DNA from 3 places in the Streptomyces sp. NPDC093085 genome. Region 1 is predicted to be linked to each of the others. Evidence: riboswitches for the same ligand, from Rfam matches in the RefSeq annotation. Region 1 holds a riboswitch; each other region holds the start of a gene.

Region 1 (10,267 bases):
CGGTCGGCGACGGAGTAGCCGGTGTCGGTGGCGAATCGTTTGGCCATCGCGCACAGGTGCGGAGCCTGCGGATCGCCCCGGTCCATGGCCTGGGCGGCCTGCTGGACCAGCGCCCGGGCGGCGGCGAGTTCGGTCGCCATGTCCGCGAGACGGAACTGGAGTGCCTGGGCGTCGAGAAGCCGGGCACCGAACGCCTGCCGGTCGGCGAGATGGACGAGGCTGCGGTCGAGGGCGCTGCGCGCGCCGCCGAGGGAGCAGGCGGCGATGCCGAGCCGGCCGCCGTTGAGGCCGCTCATGGCGATACGGAACCCTTCGCCCTCGGAGCCGAGCAAGCGGTCTGCCGGCAGTCGGACGCCGTCAAGGATGACCTGCCGGGTGGGCTGCGCGTTCCAGCCCATCTTCCGCTCGTCGGGACCGAAGGAGAGCCCGGGGTCGTCTCTGTCGACGAGGAAGGCGGAGATGCCGTTCGGGCCGTCACCGCCGGTGCGTGCCATGACGACGTACAGCTGCGAGGCGCCCGCGCCGGAGATGAACTGCTTGACGCCGTTCAGGAGGTAATGGTCGCCGTCGCGATCCGCGCGGGTGCGAAGGGCGGCGGCGTCCGAGCCGGCATCCGGTTCGGTGAGGCAGTAGCTCGCCAGGTCCTCCATCGCGCAGAGGCCGGGCAGCCGGCGCTCGCGCTGTGCCAGGTCGCCGTACTGGTCGATCATCCAGGCGACCATGTTGTGGATGGAGAGGTAGCCGGCAATGGAAGGGCAGCCGGAGGCGAGGGTCTCGAAGACGAGAACGCCGTCGGTTCGGGTGAGCGCGGAACCTCCGTACTCCTCCCGTACGTACACACCACCGAGGCCGAGGCCGGCCGCCCTGCGGAGCACGTCGAGGGGGAAATGCTTGTCCCGGTCCCAGTCCAGGGCATGCGGGGCGAGATGGTCCTGCGCGAAGTCCAGGGTCGTCTCGACAAGGGCCTGCTGATCCTCGGTGAGCATCGTGGCGGTCATCGTGCTCAGCCCATCGTCGGGATGGTGAAGCTCGCGCCCTCCCGGAGGCCCGCGGGCCAGCGTGAGGTGACGGTCTTCGTACGGGTGTAGAAGCGGATGGCGTCCGGGCCGTGCTGGTTGAGGTCGCCGAAGCCGGAGCGCTTCCAGCCGCCGAAGGTGTGGTACGCGACCGGCACCGGAATGGGCACGTTGACGCCGACCATTCCGGTGTTCACCCGGCGGGTGAAGTCACGTGCCGTGTCTCCGTCACGGGTGAAGATCGCGACGCCGTTGCCGTAGGCATGCTCACTGGGCAGGCGCAGTGCCTCCTCGTAGTCCGCCGCGCGGGCGACCGAGAGGACCGGGCCGAAGATCTCCTCCTGGTAGATGCGCATCGCCGGGGTGACGCGGTCGAAGAGCGACGCACCGGCGAAGAAGCCGTTCTCGTGGCCGGGCAGAACGAAGTTCCTTCCGTCCACGACGAGTTCCGCGCCTTCCTCGACGCCGAGGTCGACGTACGCGCGCACCCGTTCGACGGCATCCCGGCCGATCAGGGGGCCGAAGTCGGCCTCTGGGTCGTCGCTGCGGCCGATCCGCAGCGAGCCGATGCGTTCCTTCAGACGAGCCAGCAGGGCATCGGCGGTGGCCTCGCCTACCGGGACGGCGACGGAGATCGCCATACAGCGCTCGCCCGCCGAGCCGTACCCGGCGCCGATCAGGGCGTCCACGGCCTGGTCCAGATCAGCGTCCGGCATCACGATCATGTGGTTCTTGGCGCCGCCGAAGCACTGGGCGCGCTTGCCGTGGGCTGCGGCGGTCGCATAGACGTACGCGGCGATCGGGGTGGAGCCTACGAACCCGAGCGCGCCGACGCGAGGGTCTTCGAGGAGGGTGTCGACGGTCTCCTTGCCGCCGTGTACGACGTTGAGGACGCCCGGCGGCAGGCCGGCCTCCAGGAACAGTTCCGCGAGCCGGAGCGGGACGGACGGATCACGCTCGGAGGGCTTGAGGATGAAGGAGTTGCCGCAGGCAAGGGCGGGAGCCGCCTTCCACAGGGGGATCATCGCGGGGAAGTTGAACGGGGTGATGCCGGCCACCACACCGATCGGGGCGCGCAGAGAGTGGACGTCGATGCCGTTGCCGGCGTTGTCGGTGAACTCACCCTTGAGCAGATGCGGGATGCCCGCGGCGAACTCGACTACCTCCAGGCCGCGCTGGAGGTCGCCGTGCGCGTCGGCGACCGTTTTGCCGTGCTCGGACGAGAGCAGACGGGCCAGCGAGTCCCTCTGCCCCTCGACGAGCTGAAGAAATCGGAGGAAGACGCGGGCCCGGCGCTGCGGATTCCACTGACCCCACTCGCCCTGCGCCTCGGTGGCGTCAGCGATGACGGCCTCTGTCTCCGCGCGACTCGCGAGCGGAACACGGGCCTGCACCTCTCCGGAATTGGGGTCGTGGATGTCGCCGTAGACCCCGGACGTTCCCCGGGTGTGCCTGCCGCCGACGAAATGGGTCAACTCACGCACGGGGGCGCGGTCTTGTACGCGGACCATGGGTGCCTGCTCTCGTCAGGTGATCCGGGATGGCGCGCAGGTCCGTCACACCCGGCGTGGTGGCGTGCGGGTGCTCGGGCGACGCGGGATCGCGTATGGCGAGGGAACCGTCAGACGGTGACGGCCGGATGCGGGACGTGCCGTGGGCCTCGTCGGGCGGGTCCGCCGGAGTCGTGGATGCACACCGGTGCCATGCGTGTCAGCTCCATCCTCGTGGACAACACGGAACATCCCACGGCCGGTATCCTGACTCCCGGATCAGCGCGCGCCGTCCGCCTTCCCGACATCCTGCTCGTCAGTGGCGTTCTGCTCGACGGCGTACTCCCCGGTCACAGTGGCGGGACCGCGCCGGAATCACACCGGCTTCCCTGCACCGCGGGCCTTCACCACGACTATATAGTTGGACATCCTAGTAAATCTAGTCCGCAGGGCCATCTGATGCTGTCGTTGCTGGTCAGCGGGGTTCGGATGCGGCCGACCTGGGCGCGGCGAAGCGCACCGGGGCACGGAATCGGGCCCGGCGGGCAGCGCGGCGGAAGGTGGTCAGAACCGCGGGCCCGGCCAGCAGGATGCATATGAGGTTGGTGACGGCACGGCCGGTGTCCCAGCCCAGCGAGGTGGCGATGTCGAACGCGATGTAGCGCTGCCACTGCTCGGTGAAGGGCAGGCCGGGCAGGTAGGCGATGGAACTGTTCGGGTCGAGGGAGAACGGCCAGAAGGAGAGATTGAGGAGGAAGCCGAACAGGTAGCCGGACAGCGATCCGTAGACGGCCAGCATCAGAACCTCGCGCCGGCCGCTCGCTCGGGGCAGGAACCCGGCGAGCATGCCGACGAAGGCGCAGCCGAACATCTGGTACGGCATCCAGGGGCCGACTCCGCCGGTGATGAGCGCGGAGGTGAACAGCGAGGTGCAGCCGAGGGTGAAGCCGAAGCCGGGTCCGTAGACGCGTCCGGCGAGGACGAGGACGAAGAAGACAGTCTCGATGCCGGCGGTGCCGGCCCCCAGAGGGCGCAGGGCCGCGTTGACGGCGGACAGGACGCCGAGCATCGCCAGCGCCTTGGAGTCGATGCCGCCCTCGGCGATCTCCGACAGGACCACGCACAGGACGAGAACCAGCAGCACGCCGAAGATCAGCGGGGGCGCGTAGTTCGAGCTGAATGTCCCCGGGGCGACGACGAATGGCCAGAAGAACGCGACGACGCCGAGGAAGGCGGCAAGGACCATGACGACGCCGGCGCGAGGGGTGAGCCGGATGGCCGCGGCCACACGCGACGTCACGGGGCCGTCCCCTTATCGCCCGCGGCCGGCATTGCGTCCACGACTTGTCCGACTGTCAGATAGGGCAGCGGGGCGAAGATTTTCGCGGTCTGCGGCGCGAAGACGGGGGAGGAGAGGATGACTTCCGTGGTCGGTCCGTCTGCGACGATGTCCCCCTCCGCCATGACGACCACACGGTCGGCGGCGCGTGCGGCGAACTCGACGTCGTGCGTGGCGATCACGACCGCCCTTCCCTCCGCCGCGAGAAGGTCGACGATGCCGGTCAGAGCGGCCTTCGCCCCGTAGTCAAGGCCACGGGTCGGTTCGTCCAGGAGCAGCACCCCGGGCGCGGCGGAGAGCTGAATGGCCAGGACGAGGGCGAGTTTCTGCCCCTCGGACAGGTCACGGGGATGGGTGGTGTCACCGATACCGGGTGCGAGCCGGTCCAGGATGGAGCGAGCGCTCTCCGTCCCCTGGGATTCCGTGTCGGCCTGGTCGAGCTCCTGTCCGACGCTTTCCAGATAGAGCAAATCAGCAGGGGTCTGCGGAACGAGGCCGACGAGCGTGCGGGCCCGGATGGCAGAAACGGCGTGGGGGTCGACGCGGGCGCCGCCGCGCGGGTCGGTGACCTTCACGGTCCCCGCGCGGCGCGGCCCGGAGCCTTGGAGCGCCCACAAGAGCGAGGACTTGCCCGAGCCGTTGCGGCCCATCAGCGCCGTCACCTCACCGGCCCGCAGGTCCAGATCGACTTCCCGAACGGCCGGAAGGCTCTTGTACGTGACGGTGACACCGCGCGCGGTCAGCAGAGGCGGCCGTTCACCGGCCGGGGACGGGCGGACGGGGGCCGGAGCGCGGTCGGCCAGTCGGGCCCGCAAGGGCGCCGCGGTGCGGCGGGCGTCACGGATCGACAGTGGCAGCGGAGACCAGCCCGCGGCCCGCCCCAGTTCCACGATCGGTGGCGCGATCGTCGCCGTACGCAGAATGTCGGCGGGCGCGCCGATGCGGGCGTGGCCGTCTCCGGGCAGGTGAAGGACGCGGTCGGCGTACTGGACAACGCGTTCGAGGCGGTGCTCCGCCATCAGGACGGTGACACCCAGGTCGTGGACGAGCCGGGTGACGGCGGCGAGGACCTCCTCGGCGGCTGTCGGGTCGAGAGCGGAGGTGGGCTCGTCCAGGACCAGGACGCGGGGGTGGGCGGTGAGGACGGAGCCGATCGCGACGCGCTGCTGCTGGCCGCCGGAGAGTTCGTGCAGGGCGCGGTGGCGCAGGTCGGCCAGTCCGAGCAGATCGAGGGTCTCCTCGACACGTTTACGCATGGTGGCCGGGGAGACCGCCAACTGTTCCATGGCGTAGGCGAGTTCCTCCTCGACGGTGTCGGTGACGAAGCCGTCGATCGGATCCTGTCCGACCATGCCGACGACATCGGCGAGTTCGCGGGGAGGGTGGTGGGCGGTGTCACGGCCGTCGACGGTGACCTGCCCGTACAGTGTGCCGCCGGTGAAGTGGGGAACCAGCCCGTTGACCGCGCCCAGGAGTGTGGACTTGCCGACGCCCGTGTGTCCGACGACGAGACAGAGCTCGCCCTCCTCCACTGTGAAGTCGACATCGCGCAGGGCCGGTTCGGGCGCGTCGTCGTACTCGATGGTGACCTGGTCGAAGGTGATCACGAGGCGTCGCCTCTCTGGAGAGGGCCAGGCGGGGGCGCGAGGAACCCGGCCGTGCCCGCGAGGAGGATCGCGGCGGTCGGCACGAGCGGCAGGGCGGGCCAGGTGAGCGGATAGAAGGTGGGGTTGAGCTGGGCGGGGTCGTAACCGAGGTTACTCAGGAGCAGCGCTGCGGACAGCACCCCGCTGCCGGCCACAGCCCACTCGGGCAGCCGCCAGGCATCGGGACGGTAGGTGGTACGGGTGACGCGCCGGCCTCCCAGCCGCAGGCCCGTCACACACAGCACCGCGCCCAGCACCATGGCGGGCAGGCCGAGGAAGGAAGGCGCGGTCGCGTCCAGCAGTCCGTAGGCACTGGCACACAGGCCGCACATACCCAGCAGCATCAGCGCGCCGGTGACCCGGCGGGAGGTGCGGGTGGCGGTGCCCGCGCGGCCGTAGCCCCGGGAGTCCATGGCCGCGGCCAGCCGCAGCGAACGCTCCAGCGCGTCCTCCAGTACCGGGACCACGATGCCGCGCAGCGCTTTCATACCCCGCGTGCGCCCGGCGCGCAGCTTCTTCGCCCGGGCGACACGTTGCACGCTCTGCACGAGTTGGGGCGCCACGCTGATCGCGACCGTGACCGCCACGCCGAGTTCGTGGAGGGCTCCGGGCAGGACACGCAGCGCGCGCTTGGGATTGGCGAGCGTATTGGCGGCGCCGATGCAGCACAGCATGCACGCCAGGCGCAGACCGTCGGTCGCCGCCGACAGCAGCGCCTCCAGAGAGACCGGGCCGCCGATCTTGATGCCCGCATACCAGTCAGGGGTGGGGATGTGCGGGAGGGAGAAGAGAAAGTGGTCGTGAGGGGTGATGCCGGTGGCGAAGACGGCACGGAAGACGACACGGATCGCCACGACGGTGAGGGCCAGGTAAAGGTAGTACTTGAAGCCGCGCGCCCAGGGCGCCTCCGTGCGACGGGCGGTGACGACATAGCCGAGGACAGCGAGAACGAGAAACAGCAGCAGCGGGTTGTTGGTGCGGCTCACCGCCGTGGCCAGGGCAAGGGCCCACACCCACCAGGCCACCGGGTGCAGAAGACGCGGCAGACGGCGCCCGCCCGAGTCCGGCGACGAACCGGACCCGGCGGTACGCGCCGCCACGGTCGTACGACTCATCGCGGTCACTCGGCACGGCGACGGCGTGCCACGAACACCGCCGCACCGCCGATCACCACCACGAGTGCCGCGCCAGTGACCACCGGCGCGATCGAGCCGGAGTCGTGCCCGGCGTCGGCGGCGGGGGCGGCATCGACGACGCTCGGGCCGGAGCGGGGAGCGGCGACCGCCGGCGGAGTACTCGCGGCGCTGCTCGGCGGGCTCGGGGTCGGTGACGGGCTCGATGTCGGGCTCGTGGTCGGTGACGGCGGATACGGCATGCTCGGCTTGGTCTTCGTCGGCTCCGGCAGGACGGTCTCGGGCGGCTCACCGGCTTGGCGCTCGGGCGCGGGGCCGGTGTCCGTATCCGGCGGCAGCACAGGCGCCTTGTCGGTGGCGGCGGGCTTGCCGGTGTCTCCCTGCGGCCGGGTGTTGTGCGCACGCAGCTGCGCAGGGGTGACCTTCGGGCGTCCCTCCGTGCCCCCGATGTCGGTGCCGCCGAAGATCCACAGGTCGACGCTGCCCGGCTTGGGCTTGTAGAGCATGGCGCCGAGCTGGCTGTAGCTCCAGTCCTCCGCGCCCGGATCGGCGTGCCAGTACGACCAGTAGGCGGAGGCAGGAGGTGTGAGGACACAGTCCTCCTCGGCGGCGGTCGGGTACGGCTTGCCGCTCTGAAAACCGCTGTATCCGATGCGGCAGATGAACGCGGGGCCGTCGTGTCCGGTGCCGGTGGTCCGCCAGCCGCCCTGGTTGAGCAGCTCGTATCCGGTGGTCGGCGTGGTGCCGCAGGAGCGGTAGATCGGGCCGCCCCAGTGACTGAAGTCGACGGCCAGCACCACACCCGCGGACGTGGTGCAGCGGCCCATGGGCTGCGGGTCGGCCACGACCGGCGCGATGGTCGCGGCGAGCACGGCAACCGTCAGGCCCAGCACGCCCGCCGTACGCGCCAACGCCTTCGGCAAGCGCCTGGGAATCATGGCGTTCCCCCCGCATCGGCCCTGCGTCGGGCCACGACCACCGTGCGCCAGCCCGCGAGCACCAGCAGCACGGCGGTCACAGCGAGGACGCCGACCTGGACGCCGGTGGACGCCAGCACGCCGTCACCGCCACCGCCATCGCTGCCTCCGTCGGCGACGTACCCGCCCTGGGAGCCTCCCGAGTCACCGGGTGTGACGATGTCCGGGGCTCCGCCGCTCGGGCTCGGCGTCGGCTGCGGTGAGGTACCCGTGAGGTCCCGCTTCAACTCGGCGAAGGAGACACCCGTCGAGCCGCCGACCGCCTGGGTGGAAGCCCGCAGGTCGGAACCCCGCTGTCCCTCCCTGGCCACGTTGAACCCGCCGTCGGAGTTCTGTTGCGAGGCCAGGAACTTCCGCGCCGCGCCGATCTCGTCGGCATAGGTGGCGCCGTTCAGCGACAGGCCCTGGACGGCGAGGGCGGCCGAGTTGACCGAGTCGCCCGCCGCACCCGGGAAGCCGCCACTCGGCAACTGCTTCCCGGCGAGCCAGGCAAGCGCCTTGTCCACGGCCGTGTCCGCCGTGGCGCCGCCGGCCAGATCCAGGGCCATGGCGGCGATGGCCGTGGAGTCGACATCGGAGTCGTTCGTGGACGGGATCAGGCTTGGCCACGCACCGCTGTCCTGCTGAAGGCTCGCCAGATATGCGAGCGGCTCCTCGGCCTTCTCCCCCGCACGCAACTGCGCGATGACGGCGAGGGACTGGGAGAACACCGAAGGCGCGTAGGTGTAGGCGCCCTTGGCGGCGCATGAGCGGTCGGGTGCGGTGCTCGGCGTCGCGCACACGGACCTGCCGAGCGCGCCGATGAGGTCGTGCCCGGCGAAGTCGCGGGGGTCGCGGCCTACGGCCTCGGCGAGCAGGGCGGTCTTGCCGAGGGAGCCGCCCGCCGCATAGGCGGTTCCGATGCCCGTCCAGTCGTTGACGGTGCGGCCCGCGCCGTCCTTGCCGCCGCGGTCGAGGAAGTCGACGATGCCACGCAGCTTGGCGTTGTCCAGGCCGGTCGCGGCCAGTGCGTAGGCGCCGTCGATCGTCAGGCCGAAGTCAGCGCGGGAGGTGCCGGGTCCGGCGGGGTAGTACTGGCCCAGTTGGAGGTGGGCGGCGCTGGTGAGGTACGCGACGCCCTTCTTCAGGTCGGGACCCTCGCCCGGGGCGGACGTGCCCGGCGTCGTCGCCGGGGGCTCGGAGACCGGCGGCTCGGTCGGCTCCGCCTTCTTCGTGGTCAGGGTGGTCAGGTCGGTGTCCGCGCCCGCGAGGACAGCCGGCGGAGTCGGGTACACGGCAGGGTCGGTGGCACCCTCCTCGAAGCCGAAGCCCCCACCGTCGAGTTGCTGCCGCGACAGCCACCCCACGGCCGCGTCCGCACGGTCGACGGCGCCGAGCGCGCGCAACGCCTGAGCCGCGTACGCGGTGGCGTACACGCTGCCCGTGCCGGCACCGGTGTAACCGGGGAAGGCGCCGTCCTCACGCTGGGACTTCGCCAGGGACATACGAGCCTTCGTCACGACGTCGTCGTATCCGCCCGCCCTGTGCAGCACCAGCGCGACGAGTCCGGTGGTGGCGGGGTCGCCGTCGCAGTACTCACCGGGGCGGATGAGGATGCTGGTGATGCCGCCGTCGTTGCACTGAAGCTGGGTGAGCCGGTCCACGGCGGCGGCCGGTGGTGTCACCCCGGCGCGCAGCATCGCCAGCACGGACAGGGCCTGACCGTCGGCGTACGCGGCGCCCAGAAAATCGCCCTTGGCGGTGCAACCGGGGGTCGGCTCACCGGATTCGGGGCCCGCCGCGCACACGTTCTTGGCCAGGTCGCCGACAAGGTCGTGGCCGCCGAAGGCGTGCGGATCCCGCTCCGTGATCACGGCGAGCAAGGCCAGACGGGCTGCGGCTGTCGCGTCGGGGGCCTGGTCGGTTCCGTTCGGGTAGGCGTAGTCGCCGACGTGAGCGGCAAGGTAGCCGGTGACCTTGTCGAGGGCGGTGCTCGTGCCGTCGGCTGCGGCAAGCGCGTACGCTGCCTCGGTGGTCAAGAGGTGGTTGGGGATGCCGGCGTCGTCGTCGACACGCTCGCCTGCGGTGAGGCGGCCCTTGAGCCAGGTGACGGCGGCGCTCAGGTCGACCTCGCCGGGCGCACCGGTGGGCGAGGTACCCGGGTCCGGGTTGCCGGTGCCTCCGGCGCGGACGTCGTCCGGACTGAACGTGGGCCTGCCCGTACTGCCGCCGACATCCGTGCCGCCGTACACCCATGCGTCGACGTCGCCGTCCTTGAGCTTGCGGTCCATCGCGCCGTACTGGCTGTAACTCCACTCGTCCTGACCGGGCGAGGCGATCCAGTACGACCAGTAGGCCGTGGCGGGCGGGGTCAGTACGCAGGGCTCCTTGTCCGGAGTCGGGTACTGGGTACCGGAAGCCCCCTTGCCGATACGGCAGATGAAGGCCGGACCATCGTGCTGGGTGCCGGTGGTCGTGAAGCCGGCGTCGTGCAGGAGTTCGTAGCCAGTGGTCGGACTGGCGTCGCAGCCGCGTTCGACCGTGCCGCCGAACGGTCCGAAGTCCACCGCCACGATCGCACCCTTGGCCGCGGTGCAGTCGCCGATCGGATCGGCTGCCGCCGGGGGTGCCGTGGTGAGGAACGTCATACACGCGGTCAGCAGCACCAGCACCAGCGGCGCCGCCGC
Region 2 (10,267 bases), on a different contig from region 1:
CACGCATCGACTCGGTGTTCATACCGGGCAGGCCGTCGCCGCAGAGGTCGCGGGCGAACTGCAACTCGGCCGCCACCGCCTCCTTCAGCATGTCGGTGACCTGCTGCTGGAGTGCGTCGTCGAAGAGCTCCGGCTCCTCCTTGCGGACCGTGTCCACGACGTCGAAGGCGAAGTTCATGTGCATCGTCTCGTCGCGGAAGACCCAGTTCGTGCCGGTGGCCAGGCCGTGCAGCAGGCCGCGCGAGCGGAACCAGTAGACGTAGGCGAAGGCACCGTAGAAGAACAGGCCCTCGATACAGGCAGCGAAGCAGATCAGGTTGAGGAGGAAGCGGCGGCGGTCGGCCTGGGTCTCCAGGCGTTCGATCTTCTCGACCGAGTCCATCCAGCGGAAGCAGAACTGCGCCTTCTCGCGGATCGACGGGATCTCCTCGACCGCGTCGAAGGCCGCCGCGCGGTCCTCGGGGTCCGGCAGGTAGGTGTCGAGCAGGGTCAGATAGAACTGGACGTGCACGGCCTCCTCGAAGAGCTGGCGCGAGAGGTAGAGCCGCGCCTCCGGGGAGTTGATGTGCTTGTAGAGCGTCAGCACCAGGTTGTTGGAGACGATCGAGTCGCCCGTCGCGAAGAACGCGACCAGCCGGCCGATCATGTGCTGCTCGCCCGGCGAGAGCTTGGCGAGGTCGGCCACGTCGGAGTGGAGGTCGACCTCCTCCACCGTCCACGTGTTCTTGATGGCGTCCCGGTAGCGCTCGTAGAAGTCCGGGTAGCGCATCGGGCGGAGGGTCAGTTCGAAACCCGGGTCCAGGAGGTTCTTCTCCTGGGACACGGAGCCGGACGGGGTGGGTTCGTAGGTGGGCATTACTGGCAGGCCTCGCAGGACTCGGGGTTCTCCAGGGAGCAGGCGATGGCCTCTTCCATGGGGGTGGACTGGGGCGGTACGGAGGAGGGGGCCGGGACGGAGACGGCGGACGGGGTCGAGCCGGCCGCGCGGGCGATCCTTGTGGCCGGGCGTGAGCGCAGGTAGTACGTGGTCTTCAGGCCCTTCTTCCAGGCGTACGCGTACATCGAGCTGAGCTTCCCGATGGTCGGCGTCTCCAGGAAGAGGTTGAGCGACTGGCTCTGGTCGAGGAACGGCGTACGGGCGGCGGCCATGTCGATCAGGCCGCGCTGCGGGATCTCCCACGCCGTACGGAACAGCTCGCGCACCTCGGCCGGGATCCAGGTGAAGCCCGCCACCGAGCCGCTGGACTCGCGCAGCGCCTCGCGGGTCTGCGCGTCCCAGACGCCGAGCCGCTTCAACTCGTCCACCAGGTACGAGTTGACCTGGAGGAACTCCCCGGAGAGCGTCTCGCGCTTGAACAGGTTCGAGACCTGCGGCTCGATGCACTCGTACACGCCCGCGATGGACGCGATGGTCGCCGTCGGCGCGATGGCGAGGAGGAGAGAGTTCCGCATACCGGTCCCGGCGACCCGGGCGCGCAGCGCCGCCCACCGCTCGGGCCAGTGCAGGTCCACGTCGTAGTGGTCGGGGTGGAGCACCCCGCGCGCGGCGCGCGTCTTCGACCAGGCGGGGAGCGGACCGTTCCGCTCGGCGAGGTCGCAGGAGGCCTCGTACGCCGCCAGCATGATTCTTTCGGCGATCCGGGTGGAGAGCGCCGCCGCCTCGGGGGAGTCGAAGGGCAGGCGCAGCTTGAAGAAGACGTCCTGGAGGCCCATCGCGCCCAGGCCCACCGGACGCCACTTGGCGTTGGAGCGGCCCGCCTGCTCGGTCGGGTAGAAGTTGATGTCCACGACGCGGTCGAGGAAGGTCACGGCGGTGACGACGGTGCGGTCCAGCCGCTCCCAGTCGATCTCGCCGGTCGCCTCGTCCACGAAGGCGCCCAGGTTGACCGAGCCCAGGTTGCAGACGGCCGTCTCGCCGTCGTCCGTGACCTCCAGGATCTCCGTGCAGAGGTTGGAGGAGTGGACGGTGTGGCCGGGCTCGGCGGTCTGGTTGGCCGTACGGTTCGACGCGTCCTTGAAGGTCATCCAGCCGTTGCCGGTCTGCGCGAGGGTGCGCATCATCCGGCCGTACAGCTCCCTGGCCTTGATGGTCTTGCGCGCGAGGCCGTCGGCCTCCGCCTTGCGGTACGCGGTGTCGAACGCGTCGCCCCAGAGGTCGACCAGGTCCGGCACATCGGCGGGGGAGAAGAGCGACCACTCGCCGTCCGCCTCGACCCGGCGCATGAACTCGTCGGGGATCCAGTGCGCGAGGTTCAGGTTGTGCGTACGGCGGGCCTCCTCACCGGTGTTGTCGCGCAGCTCCAGGAACTCCTCCAGGTCCGCGTGCCAGGTCTCCAGGTAGACACAGGCGGCTCCCTTGCGCCGGCCGCCCTGGTTGACGGCGGCGACCGAGGAGTCGAGGGTCCGCAGGAACGGGACGATGCCGTTGGAGTGGCCGTTGGTGCCCCGGATCAGCGAACCGCGCGAGCGGATGCGCGAGTACGAGAGGCCGATGCCGCCCGCGTGCTTGGAGAGCCGCGCCACCTGGTGGTAGCGGTCGTAGATGGAGTCCAGCTCGTCCAGCGGCGAGTCCAGCAGGTAGCAGGAGGACATCTGCGGGTGGCGGGTGCCGGAGTTGAAGAGCGTGGGGGAGGAGGGGAGGTAGTCCAGCCGGCTCATCAGGCCGTAGAGCGCGGCGACCTCGTCGAGCGCCTGGGCGCTGTCGTTCTCGGCGAGCCCGGCGGCCACGCGCAGCAGGAAGAACTGCGGGGTCTCGATCACCTTGCGGGTCAGCGGGTGGCGCAGGAGATAGCGGCTGTAGAGGGTGCGGAGCCCGAAGTAGCCGAAGCGGTCGTCGGCGGCCGGGTCGATCAGGCTGTCCAGGCGGGCCGCGTGGAGGGCGGCGAAGGCGGCCGTACGGTCCGCGATCAGCCCCTCGCGGTGGCCGGCGGCGATGGACGCGGAGAACGACACGGCGCCCTGCGAGGCCGCCTCTTCGGCGATCGTACGGGTGAGGAGCCGGGCGGCGAGGCGGGAGTAGGCCGGGTCCTCGGAGATCTGCCCGGCCGCCGCCTCGGTCGCGAGTTCGCGCAGCTCCGCCTCGTCCGAGGCCGCGTTACGGCCGCGCAGCGCGGCGGCGGCGATCCGGCCCGGGTCGGCGTCGGGCAGGTCGGCGGTGAGCTCGGTCAGGGTGCGCAGCAGCGCGGTGCCGGGCGCGTCGGTGCCGGGCGCGTCCGTTCCGGGGGCGGTGGGTCCAGGGGGCTGGGCGGTCCCCGGATTCCGCTCGGCTCCCGGCTGCCGCTCGGCCGTCTCTGTCACCGGATCCGCTGGCGCGATGGTCACGCTGTGCTCTCCCTCGCTCGGCTCGGGGCCGCGAGGAGGCACGGGGAAGCGCACGGACGGGGCGCCCGGCCCCGGTCGGCGGGGCAGCGCTCCGTACGGCGTCCACCGGCCCATCCACGAGGCCCGGACGTCTGGCGCCGGGTTCGGTCGAACCAGGCGCACCGCCGGCAGGTGTTCGGACTGAGGGCGCGACAAAGCGCGCCACAGTACACCGTTGCGGGACAGTTCCGGATTCACACCGGATTCCCCTGCGTCGGCAGCGAGGTCGAGCATACATCTGGGGGGCGCGCGGCGCGCCACCCCCCAGATGTTGTGTCGTGGGTCGCTTCGGGCGGTCTTGTCGGACCCCTCCGCTATCGTCGTGAGGACACGGAGGAGGTACGCCCATGACGGCCATCGACTACGAGTCCCAGATCCATCCCGAGGAGTTCGACGAGGCCGCCCGGATACTCGCCCGGACGATACAGAGCATCCGGCTCGAACTCATCGACGGGAAGATCAGGAGCAGGGTCGTGCCGGACGGGGACCACGGACGCATCGTCGAGTGGCTGACACGTATCTGTATGCAGTCCCGTCCGGAGCTCTGGCTCCATCCCGACCAGGGGATCCATGTGCAGGGTTCCGGAGGGGCCGAGCCCGTCCGGACGGCTCGCTCGCGCTGAGCGGCGCCTTCGTCGGCCAAGGGGAGTGGGCCGATCCGGCCCCGGTCCTGATGGTCGTCGAGGTCACCTCGTACGACTCCGACACCGACTCAGACACCGACGACCGTGACCGGGTGGAGAAGCCACGCGCCTACGCCCAGACCGACATCCCGGTCTATCTGCTCATCGACCGGGAGAACTGCCAGGTGACCGTCTACAGCGAGCCGGACGGGGGGCGGTACGAGATCATTCACACCGTGCCGTTCGGCAAGGAGATCACTCTCCCCGCACCGGTCGGGATCACGCTGGAGACCGGGCAGCTCAAGGACTGGGTGCGCTGATGTGAGAACGGGCGGGCCGCCGGGCCTCCCCGTGGGAAGGCCCGGCGGCCCGTGCCGCGTCCAGGCCGGCTCGATGGCGGCTCAGCAGCAGCGGAAGCCCTCGCGCGGGTCGGCCTCGCGGGCGTCCGTACGGCTCCGTTCGAAGGCCCGCCGGGTCATGACCTCCCGGGCGGGGTCGCAGGCCCGGGTGTGGGCGACGTACCGTTCGTACGCGGACTCGCCGGTCAGTTCCCGTACGTACCACCGGATCCGGCCGGCCAGATGGCGCACCCGGGCTGCCGGGGCCGCCCCGGTCATGACGTCGCCGTTCCCGCGGGGACGGAGTCGCGTGCGGCGGCCTCGGCGGCGGCCAGCTCCTCCTTCTCCTCGCGGGTGGGGATCAGGCCGGCCGGGGCGACGATCTTCGACTCGACGTAGGGCGTCTCCGACAGCGTGACGCTCTCGGGGGCGCGGATCGCCTTGAGGCAGACCCGGCCCGCGTCCGCGATGACGACGAGGATCAGGAGGGCGAAGACCGCCGAGAGCACCCCGTCCACCGTGGAGTTGGTCACCACCGTGTGCATGTCGTCCATCGTCTTCGCCGGGGCCAGCACCTCGCCCCGGTCGATCGCCGACTGGTAGACGTCGCGCTGGGTGAAGAATCCCACGCGCGGATCGCCCGAGAAGATCTTCTGCCAGCTCGCGGTGAGCGTGACGGCGGCGTCCCAGGCGAGCGGGACACCCGTCACCCACGCCCACTTCAGCCGGCCGGACTTGACCAGCAGCGTGGTGCAGACGGCGAGCGCCACCGCGGCCAGGAGCTGGTTGGCGATGCCGAAGAGCGGGAAGAGCTGGTTGATGCCGCCCAGCGGGTCGTGCACGCCGACCCAGAGGAAGTACCCCCAGCCGCCGACCACGACCGCGCTGGCGAACCAGACGCCCGGCTTCCAGCTCACCTGGCGCATCGGCTTGTAGAGGTTGCCCAGCGTGTCCTGGAGCATGAAGCGCCCGACACGGGTGCCCGCGTCCACCGTGGTCAGGATGAAGAGCGCCTCGAACATGATCGCGAAGTGATACCAGAACGCCTTCATCGCGGTGCCGCCGACGACCGACGAGAAGATCTCCGACATGCCGAGCGCGAAGGTCGGCGCGCCGCCGGTCCGCGAGAGCAGGCTGGTCTCCTCGACATCCTTGGCGGCCTGCGCCAGTTGGTCGGGCGAGATGGTGAAGCCCAGGTTGGCGACGGCCTGGGACGCGGAATCGACCGTTCCGCCCATGAGGCCGGCCGGCGAGTTGACCGCGAAGTAGAGGCCCGGGTCGATGATGCAGGCGGCGATCAGCGCCATGATGGCGACGAACGACTCGGTCAGCATCGCGCCGTACCCGATCATCCGGATCTGGGTCTCCTTCTGGACCATCTTCGGCGTCGTGCCCGAGGAGATCAGCGAGTGGAAACCCGAGAGCGCGCCGCACGCGATGGTGATGAAGACGAACGGGAACATGGAGCCGGCGAAGACCGGCCCGTCGCCCCGGCTCGCGAACTCCGTGACCGCGTCCATCTTCAGCGTCGGCAGCGCGACGGCCACGCCCAGCGCGAGCAGCACGATCGTGCCGACCTTCATGAACGTCGACAGGTAGTCGCGCGGCGCCAGCAGCATCCACACCGGGAGCACGGAGGCGAGGAAGCCGTACGCCACCATCCAGATGACCAGGGTGCCGGCCTCCAGCGTGAAGGTGTCGGCGAGCGAGGAGTCGGCGACCCAGCCGCCCGCCACGATGGCGAGCAGCAGCAGCGCCACCCCGATCAGCGAGACCTCGGTGACCCGGCCCGGGCGCAGCACCCGCAGGTAGACGCCCATGAAGAGGGCGATCGGGATGGTCATGGCGATGGAGAAGACGCCCCACGGCGAGTGCGCCAGCGCGTTGACGATGACCAGCGCCAGCACCGCCAGCAGGATGATCATGATCATGAAGACGGCAATCAGCGCGGCGGCGCCGCCGAACGGGCCGATCTCCTCACGGGCGATCTGGCCGAGCGAACGGCCGTCGCGGCGCGTGGAGAAGAAGAGCGTCACCATGTCCTGGACCGCGCCCGCGAAGATGACGCCCGCGACGATCCAGATGGTGCCCGGCAGATACCCCATCTGGGCGGCGAGTACGGGGCCGACCAGCGGGCCCGCGCCCGCGATCGCCGCGAAGTGGTGGCCGAAGAGCACCCGCCGGTCGGTGGGGTGGAAGTCGACGCCGTTGTCGAGGCGTTCGGCCGGGGTGGCGCGCGTCTTGTCGACCTTGAGGACGCGGTGCGCGATGAAGCGCGAGTAGAAGCGGTAGCCGATGGCGTACGATCCGAGGGCCGCGGCCAGCATCCAGGCCGCCGAGACCTCCTCGCCCCGGGAGAGGGCGAGCACCGCCCACCCCGCCGCGCCCACGAGGGCGACCACCGTCCATATCAGGACGGATTTCGGGGTGAGGCCGCCCAGGGTTCTCTTCGGGGTGCCGGTCGGTGCGGGCTCTGGCATGGTGAGTCGTCCCCTTACTGGTCGCCGCGGGTCACCGTCGGCCGCCGCCGGTCACCCGCGCATTACCTGATGCGTCACGCGCAGGAAATCTAGGGGACCTTTCCGGGACGCGCTACCACCAGGCCATATATCGGTACGTCAACTGCCCGTACACGGTGGGTTTATGGCGGCGTGGTGGGGTTTTCCCCGCCCCCGAACGGGTTCCCCAGGGGGCTGTTCGGGGCTCGGGGGCTCGGGGGCGCGTCGGGGGCGTACGTCAGAGGCGTGCTCAGGGGCGTACGTCAGAGGCGTGCGTCAGGGGCGCGGGCGCTGGAGGCGGGCGACGAACTTGTACCGGTCGCCGCGGTAGACGGACCGTACCCACTCGACCGGTTCCCCCGCCGCGTCGAGCGAGTGGCGCGAGAGCATCAGCATCGGCAGCCCCACGTCCGTACCGAGCAGCCCGGCCTCGCGCGGGGTGGCGAGCGAGGTCTCGATGGTCTCCTCGGCCTCGGCGAGATGGACGTCGTACACCTCGGCCAGCGCGGTGTAGAGGGACGTGTACTTGACAAGCGAACGGCGCAGCGCGGGGAAGCGCTTGGCCGAAAGATGCGTGGTCTCGATCGCCATCGGCTCCCCGCTGGCGAGCCGGAGCCGCTCGATGCGGAGCACCCGCCCGCCGGCCGTGATGTCGAGCAGCCCGGCGAGGGTGTCATCGGCCGTGACATAGCCGATGTCGAGGAGCTGGGAGGTGGGTTCGAGCCCCTGGGCGCGCATGTCCTCGGTGTACGAGGTGAGTTGGAGGGCCTGGGAGACCTTGGGCTTGGCGACGAAGGTCCCCTTGCCCTGGATCCGTTCCAGCCGCCCCTCGACCACCAGCTCCTGGAGCGCCTGGCGCACGGTGGTACGGGAGGTGTCGAACTCGGTGGCGAGGGTGCGCTCCGGCGGGACGGGTGTGCCGGGGGGCAGGGTTTCCGTCATGTCCAGCAGATGACGTTTCAAACGGTAGTACTTGGGCACGCGGGCGGTACGGGTGGTCGGCCCGCCCTCGGTCTCCGTGCTGCCCCCGTCCGTGGCCATGGCCTGCCTTCCCGACTCCTGCGCTGCTGCCGTCACCGGCTCCTCCGTCTGTCGCGGCTCACATGGTGGCACGGCCCGGCCATGGGGCGTCGCCCTCTCTCAGGTGTCGGTCCGATAACGGACACCACTGCCCTTCTTATACACCCTTGACACCCCTAAAGGTCTAGGCCAAGCTCACTCCTCAACTGGTCTAATGGTCTACACCATTAAACGGGCCAGGGGGGTTGCAGTGTCCCTGAGGAGGGTGGCGTGAAGCGGAAGCTCATCGCGGCGATCGGTGCCGCGGGCATGGTGATCGGCCTCACGGCCTGCGGTTCCGGCGACTCGGACGGCGGTTCCGCCGGGGGCGGTTCGGCGAAGGAGCTCACCGTCTGGCTGACGGTCGACGCCCAGAACAACTGGCCGGAGCTGGTCAAGGCCGCGGACGACGCGCTGGTCGCCAAGCACCCGGGCATCAAGATCAAGCACGAGTACTACGGCTGGCCCGACAAGAACGCCAAGCTCGACGCCGTACTCGCCACCGACAAGGCCCCCGACGTCGTCGAGATGGGCAACACCGAGATGCTCGGCTACACCGTCAAGGGCGCCTTCGCCGAGCTGGACCCCGCGAAGTTCGAGCAGTCGGACACCTGGCTCGACGGGCTCAAGGAATCGGTCACGTACGACGGCAAGACGTACGGCGTCCCGTACTACGCCGGGGGCCGCGTCGCCAACTGGCGCAAGGACGTGGCCAAGGACGCCGGGGTCACCGCCGTACCGAAGACGTACACCGAACTGACCGCGGGGCTCGACAAGATCCAGAAGAAGCAGGGCGAGAAGTTCTCCGCCTGGTACCAGCCCTCGCGCGACTGGTACGCGGCGATGTCCTTCGTGTACGACGCGGGCGGCTCCATCGCGAAGGAGAGCGGCGGGAAGTTCACGGCGAACCTCTCCTCGCCCGAGTCCCTCAAGGGGCTCAAGGAGTACAAGAGGGTCCTCGACACGTACATGCACGCGGACAAGACCAAGGACGAGTCCGACCGCTACATCGTCTACGGCCAGGGCCAGTCCGGCATGATCTTCGCCGCCGCGTGGGAGGGCGCCACCGCCGAGGACCCGAAGAGCGACAAGACCGGCAAGCTCAAGGGCAACCTGGAGAACTTCGTGATGCCGGGTCCCTCCGGCGGCACCATGCCGGTCTTCCTCGGCGGCTCCGATCTCGCCGTACCGGTCAAGTCGAAGGAGCAGGCAGCGGCGGCCGAGTGGATCGATGCCTTCACCGGGGCCAAGGGGCAGAAGGGCCTGATGGAGAAGGGCAATCTGCCCAACAACAAGACCGACCTCGCCACGCTGAAGGCCGATCCGGCGACCGCGGTCCCGGCGACGGCGGCGGAGTCGAGCTGGTTCGTCCCGATGGCGCCCGGGTGGGGCCAGGTCGAGAAGGCCCAGGTGCTCCAGACGATGCTCCAGTCGATCGCGACCGGGAAGGCGTCGGTGGAGGAGGCCGCGAAGGCGGCGGACACCGCCATCGACAAGGTCATCAACACCAAGTGACCTGTGCGGGCCGCTTGGTCCGCCCGCCCTGTCCGGTCCGACGGGGCGGGCGGTGCGGACGGGGCGGGCGGTGCGACTGCCGGTCCGGGGCACGGAAAGTGCCACAGAGCCAGAGAGAGTAGGAAGGCGCCGGCCATGGCCGATGCGGTGGTACGGGCGGACGCACCCGGCGGCGCGGGGATGCGGCCGGGGGCAGCGGAGCCGGGGGCGGGGTCCCCGGGGGCCGGGGGCCCGGCGGACGGGTCCCGGGGCGGCGGGGGTCCGGGGGCCGGCGGGGCCGCGAAGAGAGCGGGCGCCGGTGCGGGCGCGGGCGCGGGATCGCTGCCGTGGCTGCTGCTCGCGCCCTGTCTCGGTGTGCTCGCGCTGGTGCTCGGGTATCCGCTGACGCGGCTGGTCACCCTCTCCTTCCAGAAGTTCGGCCAGCCCCAGCTCTGGGGGTTCCAGGCCCCCGAGTCCGCCGGGTTCGACAACTTCACCGCGATCCTCGGCGACGGGGAGTTCTGGGCGGTCGTGCTCCGTACGATCGTCTTCGCGGCCGGGGCGGTCGTCCTCACCATGGTGCTCGGCATGCTCATCGCCCTGCTCCAGCAGCGCGTCTCGGGCTGGGTGAAGACCCTGATCAACATCGCGCTGGTGGCGAGCTGGGGCATGCCGGTGCTGGTCGCCGTGACCATCTTCAAGTGGATGTTCGACACCGACTACGGGGTCCTCAACTGGGTGCTCAGCCGGATCCCCGGCGTCGACGTCATGGGCCACAACTGGTTCGCCAGCGGCCCCCAGGGGCTCTCCGTGATCATGCTGCTGGTGGTCTGGGGCGCCGTGCCGTTCGTCGCGATCACCCTCTCCGCCGGGCTCACCCAGGTCCCCGCCGAGC
Region 3 (10,267 bases), on a different contig from region 1:
CAGCGCGTGGTAGCCGGGGTCGATGTAGTCCGGGCCGACCTTGTGCGGGGAGACGGCGAGACCGCGCCCGGAGAACGCCGCCATCAGGCCCGTCGCCACCGTCGTCTTCCCGCTTCCGGAGGACGGCGCGGCGACGACCAGACGCGGGATGTTCACCACTCGATGCCCCTCTGGCCCTTCTGCCCCGCGTCCATCGGGTGCTTGACCTTGGTCATCTCGGTGACCAGGTCCGCGAAGTCCATCAGCTCCTGGGGCGCGTTACGGCCGGTGATCACCACATGCTGGGTGCCGGGCCGGTTCCGCAGCACCTCGATCACCTCGTCGGTCGCCACCCACCCCCAGTGCAGCGGGTACGCGAACTCGTCCAGCACGTACAGCCGGTGCGTCTCGGCCGCCAGATCGCGCTTGACCTGCTCCCACCCCTCGCGCGCCGCCTCCTCGTTGGAGAACTGCGCGTCGCGCTGGACCCAGGACCACCCCTCGCCCATCTTGTGCCAGGCGACCGTGCCGCCCTCGCCGCTCTCGCCGAGGACCTTCAGGGCACGCTCCTCGCCGACCTTCCACTTCGCGGACTTCACGAACTGGAAGACCCCGACCGGCCACCCCTGCGTCCAGGCGCGCAGCGCGAGCCCGAACGCCGCCGTCGACTTGCCCTTGCCGGTGCCCGTGTGGACCAGCACCAGCGGCCGGTTGCGGCGCTGGCGGGTGGTGAGTCCGTCGTCCGGTACGTTCTCCGGCTGTCCCTGCGGCATTACGCGGCCCTCCTGTGCCTCTGCTGCTGCCCGTCGTCGGTGCCCGGTGCCCGGCGCGCGTCGCCCGTCCGCCGTACGTCGCCAGTCCGCCGTACGTCGCCCCTCTCCCGTACGTCCCTGACCAGCCCCGCGATGCTGTCGGCGCGCAGCTCGTCCAGGGTGATCGCGGTCCCGGCAAGGTCGCCGGCGAGCGCCCCGGCGAGCCCGAGCCGTACCGGACCCGTCTCGCAGTCCACGACGACCGACGCCGTACCCTCCGCCGCGTGCAGCCGCGCCGCGCGCGCCGCCAGCGCCACCGGATCCCGGCCGCCGGTCGCCCGGCCGTCCGTCACCACCACCAGCAGCGGCCGGCGCGCGGGGTCCCGCAGCCGCTCCACCCGCAGGACGTCATGGGCCCTGAGCAGCCCGGCGGCGAGCGGCGTCCGGCCGCCCGTGGGCAGCGACTCCAGACGGGCCGCCGCCGCGTCCACCGACGAGGTGGGCGGCAGCGCCAGCTCCGCTTCCCGGCCCCGGAAGGTGATCAGACCGACCTTGTCGCGCCGCTGGTACGCGTCGAGCAGCAGCGAGAGCACCGCGCCCTTCACCGCGCCCATCCGCCGCCGGGCCGCCATCGAACCGGAGGCGTCGACCACGAAGAGCACGAGATTGCCCTCGCGCCCCTCCCGGGTCGCCTGCCGCAAGTCGTCCCTGCGCACCACCAGACCCCGTCCGGCCCGCCCGCGCGCCCGCTGGTGCGGGGCGGCCGCCTGCACGGTCGCCGCGAGATGGAGCTTGGTCAGCGCGCCCCGGGGCCGCCGGGAGCCGGTCGTCCTGCCGTGTTCGGTACGGGCCCGGGAGCGCCGCCCGGCCGCGCCCTCGCCGAGCCCCGGCACGCTGAGCACCTTGGTACGGAACGGCTCGGCGGCCCCGACGGGGGAGTGCTCACCGGGCGCGGGCGCCTTCGGCTGCCCGCCTTCGGGACGCGGCTCGGGCACGTCGGGGCTTCCCGGTGCACCCGGGGCGTCCTGCGACGCGGGCGCCTCCGGGGCCTCGGGGGCGTCCGGCCCGCCTTGAGGCGGCTGCCCGCCCCCGCCACCGGGCCCGTCAGGCCCATCCGGGTCCGGGTCCGGGTCCGGATCGGGATCGGGCTCCCCGTCCCCTGGACCCTCGGCTTCTCCGTCCTCGTCCCCCCGGAACTCCTCCAGCGTCTCGTCGAGCTTCTCCTCGTCGAGCCCCGGCGCGTCGAACGGGTTGCGCCGCCTGCGGTGCGGCAGCGCCAGCAGCGCCGCCTGCCGGACATCCTCGGCGAGCACCTCCGTACGCCCGGCCCACGCGGCCAGCGCCGTCGCGGTCCGCGCCATCACGATGTCCGCGCGCATCCCGTCCACCTCGAACGCGGCACAGGTCGCCGCGATCTGCCGGAGCGCCGTGTCCCCGAGGCGCACCTCGGGGAGGAGCGCCCGCGCGCCCGCGATCCGTCCCCGCAGCGCGCTCTCCTCCCCGGCCCAGCGCGCCGCGAACCCGGCCGGGTCGGCGTCGTACGCGAGCCGCCGCCGCACCACCTCCACCCGTACGTCCGGCTCGCGGGAGGCCGCCACCTCCACCGTCAGCCCGAAGCGGTCGAGGAGCTGGGGGCGGAGTTCGCCCTCCTCCGGGTTCATCGTCCCGACCAGCAGGAAGCGCGCGGCGTGCCGTACGGAGACGCCCTCCCGCTCGACATACGAGGCGCCCATGGCCGCCGCGTCCAGCAGGAGGTCCACGAGGTGGTCGTGGAGCAGGTTGACCTCGTCCACGTAGAGGACGCCCCGGTGCGCGTCGGCGAGCAGCCCCGGCTCGAACGCCTTCACCCCCTCCGACAGCGCCCGTTCGATGTCCAGCGCCCCGACGAGGCGGTCCTCGGAGGCCCCCACGGGCAGCTCCACCATCCGCGCCGCCCGGGCCCCGGCCGGCGCCTCCGCGTGCGGCCCGTCCGGGCAGTGCGGGTCGGGCGCGCCCGGATCACAGCTGAACCGGCACCCCGTCACCACCGGCACCTCCGGCAGCAGGGCGGAGAGCGCCCGCACGGCGGTCGACTTGGCGGTGCCCTTCTCCCCCCGTACGAGGACACCGCCGACCGCCGGACTGACCGCGTTCAGCAGCAGTCCGAGCCGCAGATCGTCCATCCCCACGACGGCGGTGAACGGAAAGGGGGTGCTCATAGGCTGATCGCTCCTTCGGGACGGCGGGACCTGCGGTACGGACGGGACCGGCGGGGTCGTGAGGCCGGGTGGGACGGCGGGACGGCGGGGCGGGGACGCGGACTCACGGCGCCCCCGGCGGAATGAACGGCAGCTCCGGCGGCGGGCCCTCCTCGATCAGCCGGAGCAGCGCGGCCGTGTCCGCGTACTCCTCGATCAGGTCGCCGAGCAGATCGAGCTGTTCCTCGCGCAGCACGCCGAAGGAGGTGTCCGGCGCGGGGACGAACCGCCGGCCCGCCGCCCGCGCCACCTCCGCCAGGAACCGCCGCCGGAACGCGTCGCCCTCCAGCGCCCCGTGCCAGTGCGTGCCCTGGACGGCGCCCACCCGGCAGCCGTCCAGCGCGGCCCCGTCCGGACCGGCGACGAAGGCGTCCCCGCCGCGTACGTCCGCGACGCCGTGGTGGATCTCGTACCCCTCGACCCGCTCGCCGAGCGCCACCCCGACGGGCCGCGCCAGGGTCTTCTCCGGCGCGAACCTGACCCGTACGGGCAGCAGCCCCAGCCCGTCCACCACGCCCGCCCGGGACTCCACCTCGTCCTCGATTCGCTCGCCGAGGAGCTGGTAGCCGCCGCAGATGCCGAGCACCGGGCGGCCCTCGGCGGCCCGCGCCGCCAGCGCCTCGGCGAGCCCTCGCTCCCGCAGCCAGGCCAGCGCCCGTACCGTCCCCCGGGTGCCCGGCACGATCACCAGATCGGCGTCGGCCAGCTCCTCGGGGCGGTCCACGAACCGCACCACGACGCCGGGTTCGGCGGCCAGCGCGTCCACATCGGTGAAGTTCGACATCAGGGGGACGGCGCAGACCGCGACCCGCAGCACCTCCGCGCCGTACGGCCGCTCCACCGCCGACTCGCGCACGGTGCCGTGGAGCGAGATCCGCAGCCCGTCCTCCTCGTCGATGCCGAGACCGTGCCGGAACGGCAGCACACCGAGCGTCGCCCGGCCGGTCAGCCCGCGCAGCATGGCGAGCCCCGGCTCCAGCAGCGCCACATCGCCCCGGAACTTGTTGACCAGATACCCGGCCACCAGCGCCTGGTCCGCCGGGCTCAGCAGCGCCGTCGTACCGAAGAAGGACGCGAAGACCCCGCCCCGGTCGATGTCCCCGACCACCATCACCGGCAGCCGCGCGGCCCGTGCGATGCCCATGTTGACGATGTCGGTACGGCGCAGATTGATCTCCGCCGGGCTCCCCGCGCCCTCGCAGATCACCGCGTCGTACGTGGCGCGCAGCTCCGCCAGACACTCCAGGACGGGCCCGAGCAGCGCCTCCCGGCGCCCGCCGCGCAGCGCCTCCTCGCGAGAAGCCCCCTCGCTCCCTCCGCTCCCGCCGAAGAACCCCCGGGCGCTCATCTCGCCCACGGGCTTCCCCATCAGCACCACCTGGCTGCTGTGCTCGCCGCCCGGCTTGAGCAGGACGGGGTTCATCAGGGCGGTCGGCTCCACCCGTGCCGCCTGCGCCTGCATCGCCTGCGCCCGCCCGATCTCCGCGCCCTCGCGCGTCACGAACGAGTTCAGCGACATGTTCTGCCCCTTGAACGGCGCGACCTTCACCCCCTGGCGCGCCAGCCAGCGGCAGATCCCGGCCGTGACCACGCTCTTCCCCGCGTCGGAGGTGGTCCCCGCGACCAGCAGCCCCCCGCCGAGCGGGCGAGCCCCCTTCACCCCGGCCATCCCCAGCCCTTCCTTCCCCGAACCCTGCCCCGAACTCCGTCCCACACCCTGCCCCGCACCGCTCCGTACCCGAGCCGGCCCGCGACACAGACCGCCAGGGCGAGCGCGTCGACCCGGCGGGCCAGCCGGACGGCGCGCTCGATGTCCGGTACGGCGACCGGGCGCCCCGGGGCGTTGAGCACGGGCCGGTGCTCGACCCGCCCGCCGTACGCGAGCGTCCCGCCCAGCCGCACCCCCAGCGCCCCGGCGAACGAGGCTTCCACGGGGCCCGCGTTGGGGCTCGGATGACGGCGCGCGTCGCGGCGTACGGCCCGCAGCGCGCCCCGCCGGTCCGGGCCCGCGAGGACGGCGAGCGCGGCGGTGAGCCGGGCCCCCGGCCACCCGGCGGCGTCGTCCAGCCGGGCCGAGGCCCAGCCGAACCTGTGGTACCGGGGGCTCTTGTGCCCGACCATCGCGTCCAGCGTGTTCACCGCCCGGAACCCGGCCAGCCCCGGGGCCCCCGCGAGCGCCCCCCACACCAGGGCGCCCACGACCGCGTCGGAGGTGTTCTCGGCGACGGACTCCACGACGGCCCGCGCTATCCCGGCCTCGTCGAGGGCATACGGGTCGCGCCCGCAGAGGTGCGGCAGCCGGGCGCGGGCCCCGTCCAGATCCCCGGCGGCGAGCGCCGCGCCGATCGCCCGCGCCTCCCGCTCCAGGGAGGTCCCGCCGACCACGGCCCAGGTGGCGGCGGCGGTCAGCGCCACGGCCCCGGCGGCGCTGCTCCGTACCGTACGGGCGGCGAGCACGGCACCCCCGGCGGCGGCTCCGGCGCAGACCACGGTATGCAGCGCGCCCCACCCCCGGTGGTCGCGCCACAGAACCCGCTCCACGGCCGAGGCGCCCCGCCCGAACACGGCCACCGGATGCCCCCGGCGGGGATCCCCGAAGACCCGGTCGGCGAGGAGCCCGAGGGCGGCCCCGTACGCGAAGACGCGCCCGGTGTCCGGAACGGCCGAGCGGCCCCGTACCCCGGGCGCGATGGCATGACCGCGGCCAGGCATGGCGAAGTGTCCTCACTCAGGGTCCGCGCCCCGGCTCGACGTCGTATCCGACGGCGAGAGTTCCTGGCTCCTGCGGGACGGGGCTCGCAGTGACAGTGGCGGGACCGCGCCGGATTCGCACCGGCTTCCTCTGCTGCCGTCGGCAATGGCCCAGGAAGTCCACCATGCCCCGCAACACCCGTCAACTCGTCCTTGACCTGCACCAGGACAGTGTGCGAAGCCCCACACCCGGCCCCGTCAGTCCCCCACCCCCGCCAGATCCCGCAAGCGCCGCGCCTGGGCCGCGCGTTCGGCGGTGCGTTGGGCTTCGAAGGTGCGGTCGGTGGCGCCCTGGAGGAGGGCCTTGGTCTCGATCAGGGCGTCCCTGGGGGCGGCCAGGAGCGCCGCCGCGAGGTCGTTCGCCGCGGCGGCGAGGTCTTCGGGGGCGACGACCAGGTTGGCGAGGCCGGTGCGGTCGGCCTCGTCCGCGTGGACGGTGCGGCCGGTGGCGCAGATCTCCAGGGCGCGGGCGTAGCCGACCAGGCCGACCAGGGGGTGGGTGCCGGTGAGGTCGGGGACGAGGCCGAGGCTCGTCTCGCGCATGGCGAACTGGACGTCCGAGGCGACCACACGGAGATCGCAGGCGAGGGCGAGCTGGAAGCCGGCCCCGATCGCATGGCCCTGGACCGCGGCGATGGTCACCAGGTCGGGCCTGCGCAGCCAGACGAAGCCGTCCTGGTACCCGGCGATGGCCGCGTCGAGGTCGGCATCGGTGGAGCGGGCCAGGTCGGTGAAGGAGGGCTCGCCGTCGAAGCCCTCGGGGGTGAACGCGCGCCGGTCGAGCCCCGCGGAGAAGGACGTGCCCTCGCCGCGCACCACCACGACCCGTACGGTCCCCGGCAGCCTCCTCCCGGCCTCGGCCAACGCCCGCCACAGAGCGGGAGACTGGGCGTTGCGCTTGGCCGGGAGGGTCAGTGTCACCGTGGCCACCGCGTCTTCCACGGTGAGCCGTACGCCGTCCGTGTCGAGCACTGGTGCGAGCGAAACCATGGGGCGCCTCCGGTTCGGGCAGTCGGACTCACGAACTGAGCTAAGTGACTGCACAGTAACCACCTGGGCGATCGCTCGATCGACCCGGGTGGCCACCCGCCGAACCGGCGGCCCGGGGAGTGCCCCGCCCGGCCGTCAGGCCGATGCGGCCTTCTTGCCTCGCGTAGCCCCGCCACGTCCCCGCAGCGTGACTCCGGACTCGCTGAGCATCCGGTGGACGAATCCATAGGAGCGGCCGGTTTCCTCGGCCAGCGCCCGGATACTCGCACCACTGTCGTACTTCTTCTTCAGGTCTGCCGCGAGCTTGTCGCGCGCGGCGCCGGTCACCCGGCTGCCCTTCTTCAGAGTCTCGGCCACCCGTGCCTCCTCATGGGAAGTGCGCTCTGGACTTCTCATGATCACCCCTCACGGCCCTCCTGGCCACCCATTCGGCAAGGTCCGTACGACAAGCTTCTTCGGACTTCAACCTTCGAGCACGAACGGAATGTCACATTCCAGAGCCGCCCGGAGCGGGGTTTGCCCGGAACGCCAGGAGAAGTGCCAGGTCAGGGCGGTGGGGCCGGGTGAGGGTGCGGATGATGTACGCGGGGTGCCGATCCGTCCCGTACCACGCCGTGGGTACGAGACACGGTCACTCAGATGGTGGATCACCGCTGAGCCGAATGATCCAGTCGAAGTGGATCAGGCAGTGGATCAGGCGAGGGCCACCAGGTCGGCGTAGTCCGCGCCCCACAGGTCCTCGACCCCGTCCGGCAGCAGGATGATCCTCTCGGGTTCCAGCGCGTGGACGGCGCCCTCGTCGTGGGTGACGAGGATGACCGCGCCCCGGTACGTACGGAGCGCGCCCAGGATCTCCTCACGGCTGGCCGGGTCGAGGTTGTTGGTCGGCTCGTCGAGCAGCAGCACATTGGCGGAGGAGACGACCAGGGTGGCCAGCGCCAGCCGGGTCTTCTCGCCGCCGGAGAGCACCCCGGCGGGCTTGTCGACGTCGTCGCCGGAGAAGAGGAAGGAGCCGAGGGTCTTGCGGACGTCGACCAGGTCGAGGTCGGGGGCGGAGGAGCGCATGTTCTCCAGGACGGTGCGCTCCGGGTCCAGGGTCTCGTGCTCCTGCGCGTAGTAGCCGAGCTTGAGGCCGTGACCGGGGGTGACCTTGCCGGTGTCCGGCTGCTCGACGCCGGCCAGCAGCCGCAGCAGGGTGGTCTTGCCCGCGCCGTTGAGGCCGAGGATGACGACCCGGGAGCCCTTGTCGACCGCGAGATCCACGTCGGTGAAGATCTCCAGCGAGCCGTACGACTTCGAGAGGCCCTCGGCGGCGAGCGGGGTCTTCCCGCAGGGCGCCGGCTCCGGGAAGCGCAGCTTGGCGACCTTGTCGGACTGGCGCACCTGCTCCAGGCCGGAGAGCAGCCGCTCGGCGCGGCGCGCCATGTTCTGCGCGGCGACCGTCTTGGTGGCCTTGGCGCGCATCTTGTCGGCCTGCGCGTTGAGGGTGGCCGCCTTCTTCTCGGCGTTGGCGCGCTCGCGCTTGCGGCGCTTCTCGTCCGACTCGCGCTGCTGCTGGTAGAGCTTCCAGCCCATGTTGTAGACGTCGATCTGGGCGCGGTTGGCGTCCAGGTAGAAGACCTTGTTCACGACCGTCTCGACCAGGTCGACATCGTGGGAGATGACGATGAAGCCGCCCCGGTACGTCTTGAGGTAGTCGCGGAGCCAGCCGATGGAGTCCGCGTCGAGGTGGTTGGTGGGCTCGTCGAGGAGGAGGGTGTCGGCGTCGGAGAAGAGGATCCGGGCCAGCTCGACCCGGCGCCGCTGGCCGCCGGAGAGGGTGTGCAGCGGCTGGCCGAGCACCCGGTCGGGCAGGCCGAGCGCGGCGGCGATGGTGGCGGCCTCGGCCTCGGCGGCGTATCCGCCCTTGGTGAGGAACTCGGTCTCCAGCCGCTCGTACCGCTTCATCGCCTTCTCGCGGGTGGCGCCCTTGCCGTTCGCCATCCGGTCCTCGTTCTCGCGCATCTTCTTCAGCACGGAGTCGAGTTCGCGGGCGGAGAGGATCCGGTCGCGGGCGAGCACGTCGAGGTCGCCGGTGCGCGGGTCCTGCGGCAGATAACCGACCTCGCCGGAGCGGGTGATGGTGCCGGAGGCGGGGATGCCCTCGCCCGCGAGGCACTTGGTGAGGGTGGTCTTGCCCGCGCCGTTGCGGCCGACGAGGCCGATGCGGTCACCCTTGGCGATACGGAAGGAGGCGGACTCGATGAGGATGCGGGCGCCGGCGCGCAGCTCGACGCCGGTTGCGGTGATCACGGAAAGACTCCAGGGCGGTATGGGCGGCGGAAGAGGGCAGGCGGAGGGGTTCTTCGACGCCGGCTAATGCACAAGGAGAAATGCCATGGCGCCCAGTCTACCGGGAGGGCGCGACTGCTCCGACGGGGCGGGGGCGCTGCCCCGAGGGTGCGGTTCGGGAGGGGGCCGGGTCGGTATTCTCCGTCCCGCGCCGGACCTCGCCGGCGCGGGACGGAGAGTGGTGGGGCATGCGGTTCGACGACGACGCGGAGCTGGACACGTCGGAGGTCCAGGACGCCCGTGGCGGCGGGATCCCGGGGGGCGGTCTCGCGGTGGGCGGCGGCGTGGTCGGGGTGATCGTGCTGGTGGTCGGCGTGCTGCTGGGGGTCGACCCGGGGAAGCTGGGGCTCTCGTCGAGCGGCTCGGGATCCTCGGGCGGTACGGCGGCGGACTCCTCGTCGGTGGACGGGGTGACCGAGAAGTGCCGTACGGGCCAGGACGCCAACACCCGGGAGGACTGCCGGATCGTCGCGGTGGTCAACAGCGTGCAGGACTTCTGGGAGGCGGAGTACAAACGGCGGGGTGAGAGCTACGCCAAGGCGCGGACCCAGCTCTTCACCGCCCGTACGAACACGGCGTGCGGCTCCGCGACCTCGGCGGTCGGCCCGTTCTACTGCCCGGCCGACCAGAAGGCCTATCTGGACCTCGGCTTCTTCGAGGAGCTGAAGACCAAGTTCGGGGCGAGCGGCGGCCCGTTCGCGCAGGCGTACGTGGTGGCGCACGAGTACGGCCACCATGTGCAGAACCTGAAGGGCACCCTGGCCAAGGCGCACGACGGCAAGCAGGGCCCGGACAGCAACGCGGTGAAGGTGGAGCTCCAGGCGGACTGCTACGCGGGCGTATGGGCGCACCACGCGACGACCACGCCCGCCGGGTCCTCGGGGCGCCCGCTGCTCACCAAGCTGACCGACGAGGACATCACGGACGGCCTGGACGCGGCGGCGGCCGTGGGCGACGACCGGATCCAGGAGAAGTTCCAGGGCAAGGTGGCCCCGGAGTCCTGGACACACGGCTCGGCGGACCAGCGCCAGCAGTGGTTCCGTACCGGGTACGCGACGGGCGACGTCGACCGGTGCGACACGTTCCGCTAGTGCCGCGACGGGGCAAAGCTTGCCGGGAGGGGCACTAGGTCCGGACAGGGCGTAGCCGCTTCGGGGGGTGGGGGTACGGTCCCGGGGCGCCCCGGGGCCCGACCCCCCCAAAGGTCGTGCACACCTCTGAAAAACC

Evidence for each region. Region 1 has a riboswitch for cobalamin ahead of AB0O07_RS08115 (CoA-acylating methylmalonate-semialdehyde dehydrogenase). Riboswitches for the same ligand answer to the same signal wherever they lie in the genome.
Region 2: it holds a riboswitch for cobalamin, as region 1 does, so the genes downstream of both, AB0O07_RS14775 (ribonucleoside-diphosphate reductase subunit alpha) here and AB0O07_RS08115 (CoA-acylating methylmalonate-semialdehyde dehydrogenase) in region 1, are expected to answer to the same signal.
Region 3: it holds a riboswitch for cobalamin, as region 1 does, so the genes downstream of both, AB0O07_RS10810 (cobalamin biosynthesis protein) here and AB0O07_RS08115 (CoA-acylating methylmalonate-semialdehyde dehydrogenase) in region 1, are expected to answer to the same signal.

The regions. Positions count from the first base shown of each region.
Region 1 is NZ_JBFBFB010000002.1:333,187-343,453, forward strand. Features, by position in the region: gene AB0O07_RS08110 (acyl-CoA dehydrogenase family protein) at 1-998, opposite strand, end outside; gene AB0O07_RS08115 (CoA-acylating methylmalonate-semialdehyde dehydrogenase) at 1,004-2,527, opposite strand; cobalamin riboswitch at 2,746-2,933, opposite strand; gene AB0O07_RS08120 (ECF transporter S component) at 2,982-3,752, opposite strand; gene AB0O07_RS08125 (ATP-binding cassette domain-containing protein) at 3,803-5,452, opposite strand; gene AB0O07_RS08130 (energy-coupling factor transporter transmembrane component T) at 5,449-6,606, opposite strand; gene AB0O07_RS08135 (transmembrane domain-containing protein) at 6,612-7,562, opposite strand; gene AB0O07_RS08140 (prenyltransferase/squalene oxidase repeat-containing protein) at 7,559-10,228, opposite strand.
Region 2 is NZ_JBFBFB010000004.1:236,356-246,622, reverse strand. Features, by position in the region: gene AB0O07_RS14780 (ribonucleotide-diphosphate reductase subunit beta) at 1-856, opposite strand, end outside; gene AB0O07_RS14775 (ribonucleoside-diphosphate reductase subunit alpha) at 856-3,321, opposite strand; cobalamin riboswitch at 3,470-3,637, opposite strand; partial or broken gene AB0O07_RS14770 (Uma2 family endonuclease) at 3,708-4,303, shown strand; gene AB0O07_RS14765 (YbdD/YjiX family protein) at 4,385-4,600, opposite strand; gene AB0O07_RS14760 (carbon starvation CstA family protein) at 4,597-6,801, opposite strand; gene AB0O07_RS14755 (GntR family transcriptional regulator) at 7,096-7,860, opposite strand; gene AB0O07_RS14750 (extracellular solute-binding protein) at 8,110-9,393, shown strand; gene AB0O07_RS14745 (sugar ABC transporter permease) at 9,574-10,267, shown strand, end outside.
Region 3 is NZ_JBFBFB010000003.1:25-10,291, reverse strand. Features, by position in the region: gene AB0O07_RS10830 (cobyrinate a,c-diamide synthase) at 1-159, opposite strand, end outside; gene cobO (cob(I)yrinic acid a,c-diamide adenosyltransferase) at 153-752, opposite strand; gene AB0O07_RS10820 (putative cobaltochelatase) at 752-2,929, opposite strand; gene AB0O07_RS10815 (cobyric acid synthase) at 3,033-4,637, opposite strand; gene AB0O07_RS10810 (cobalamin biosynthesis protein) at 4,625-5,680, opposite strand; cobalamin riboswitch at 5,715-5,836, opposite strand; gene AB0O07_RS10805 (enoyl-CoA hydratase/isomerase family protein) at 5,918-6,709, opposite strand; gene AB0O07_RS10800 (helix-turn-helix domain-containing protein) at 6,845-7,066, opposite strand; gene AB0O07_RS10795 (ABC-F family ATP-binding cassette domain-containing protein) at 7,403-9,001, opposite strand; gene AB0O07_RS10790 (neutral zinc metallopeptidase) at 9,229-10,131, shown strand.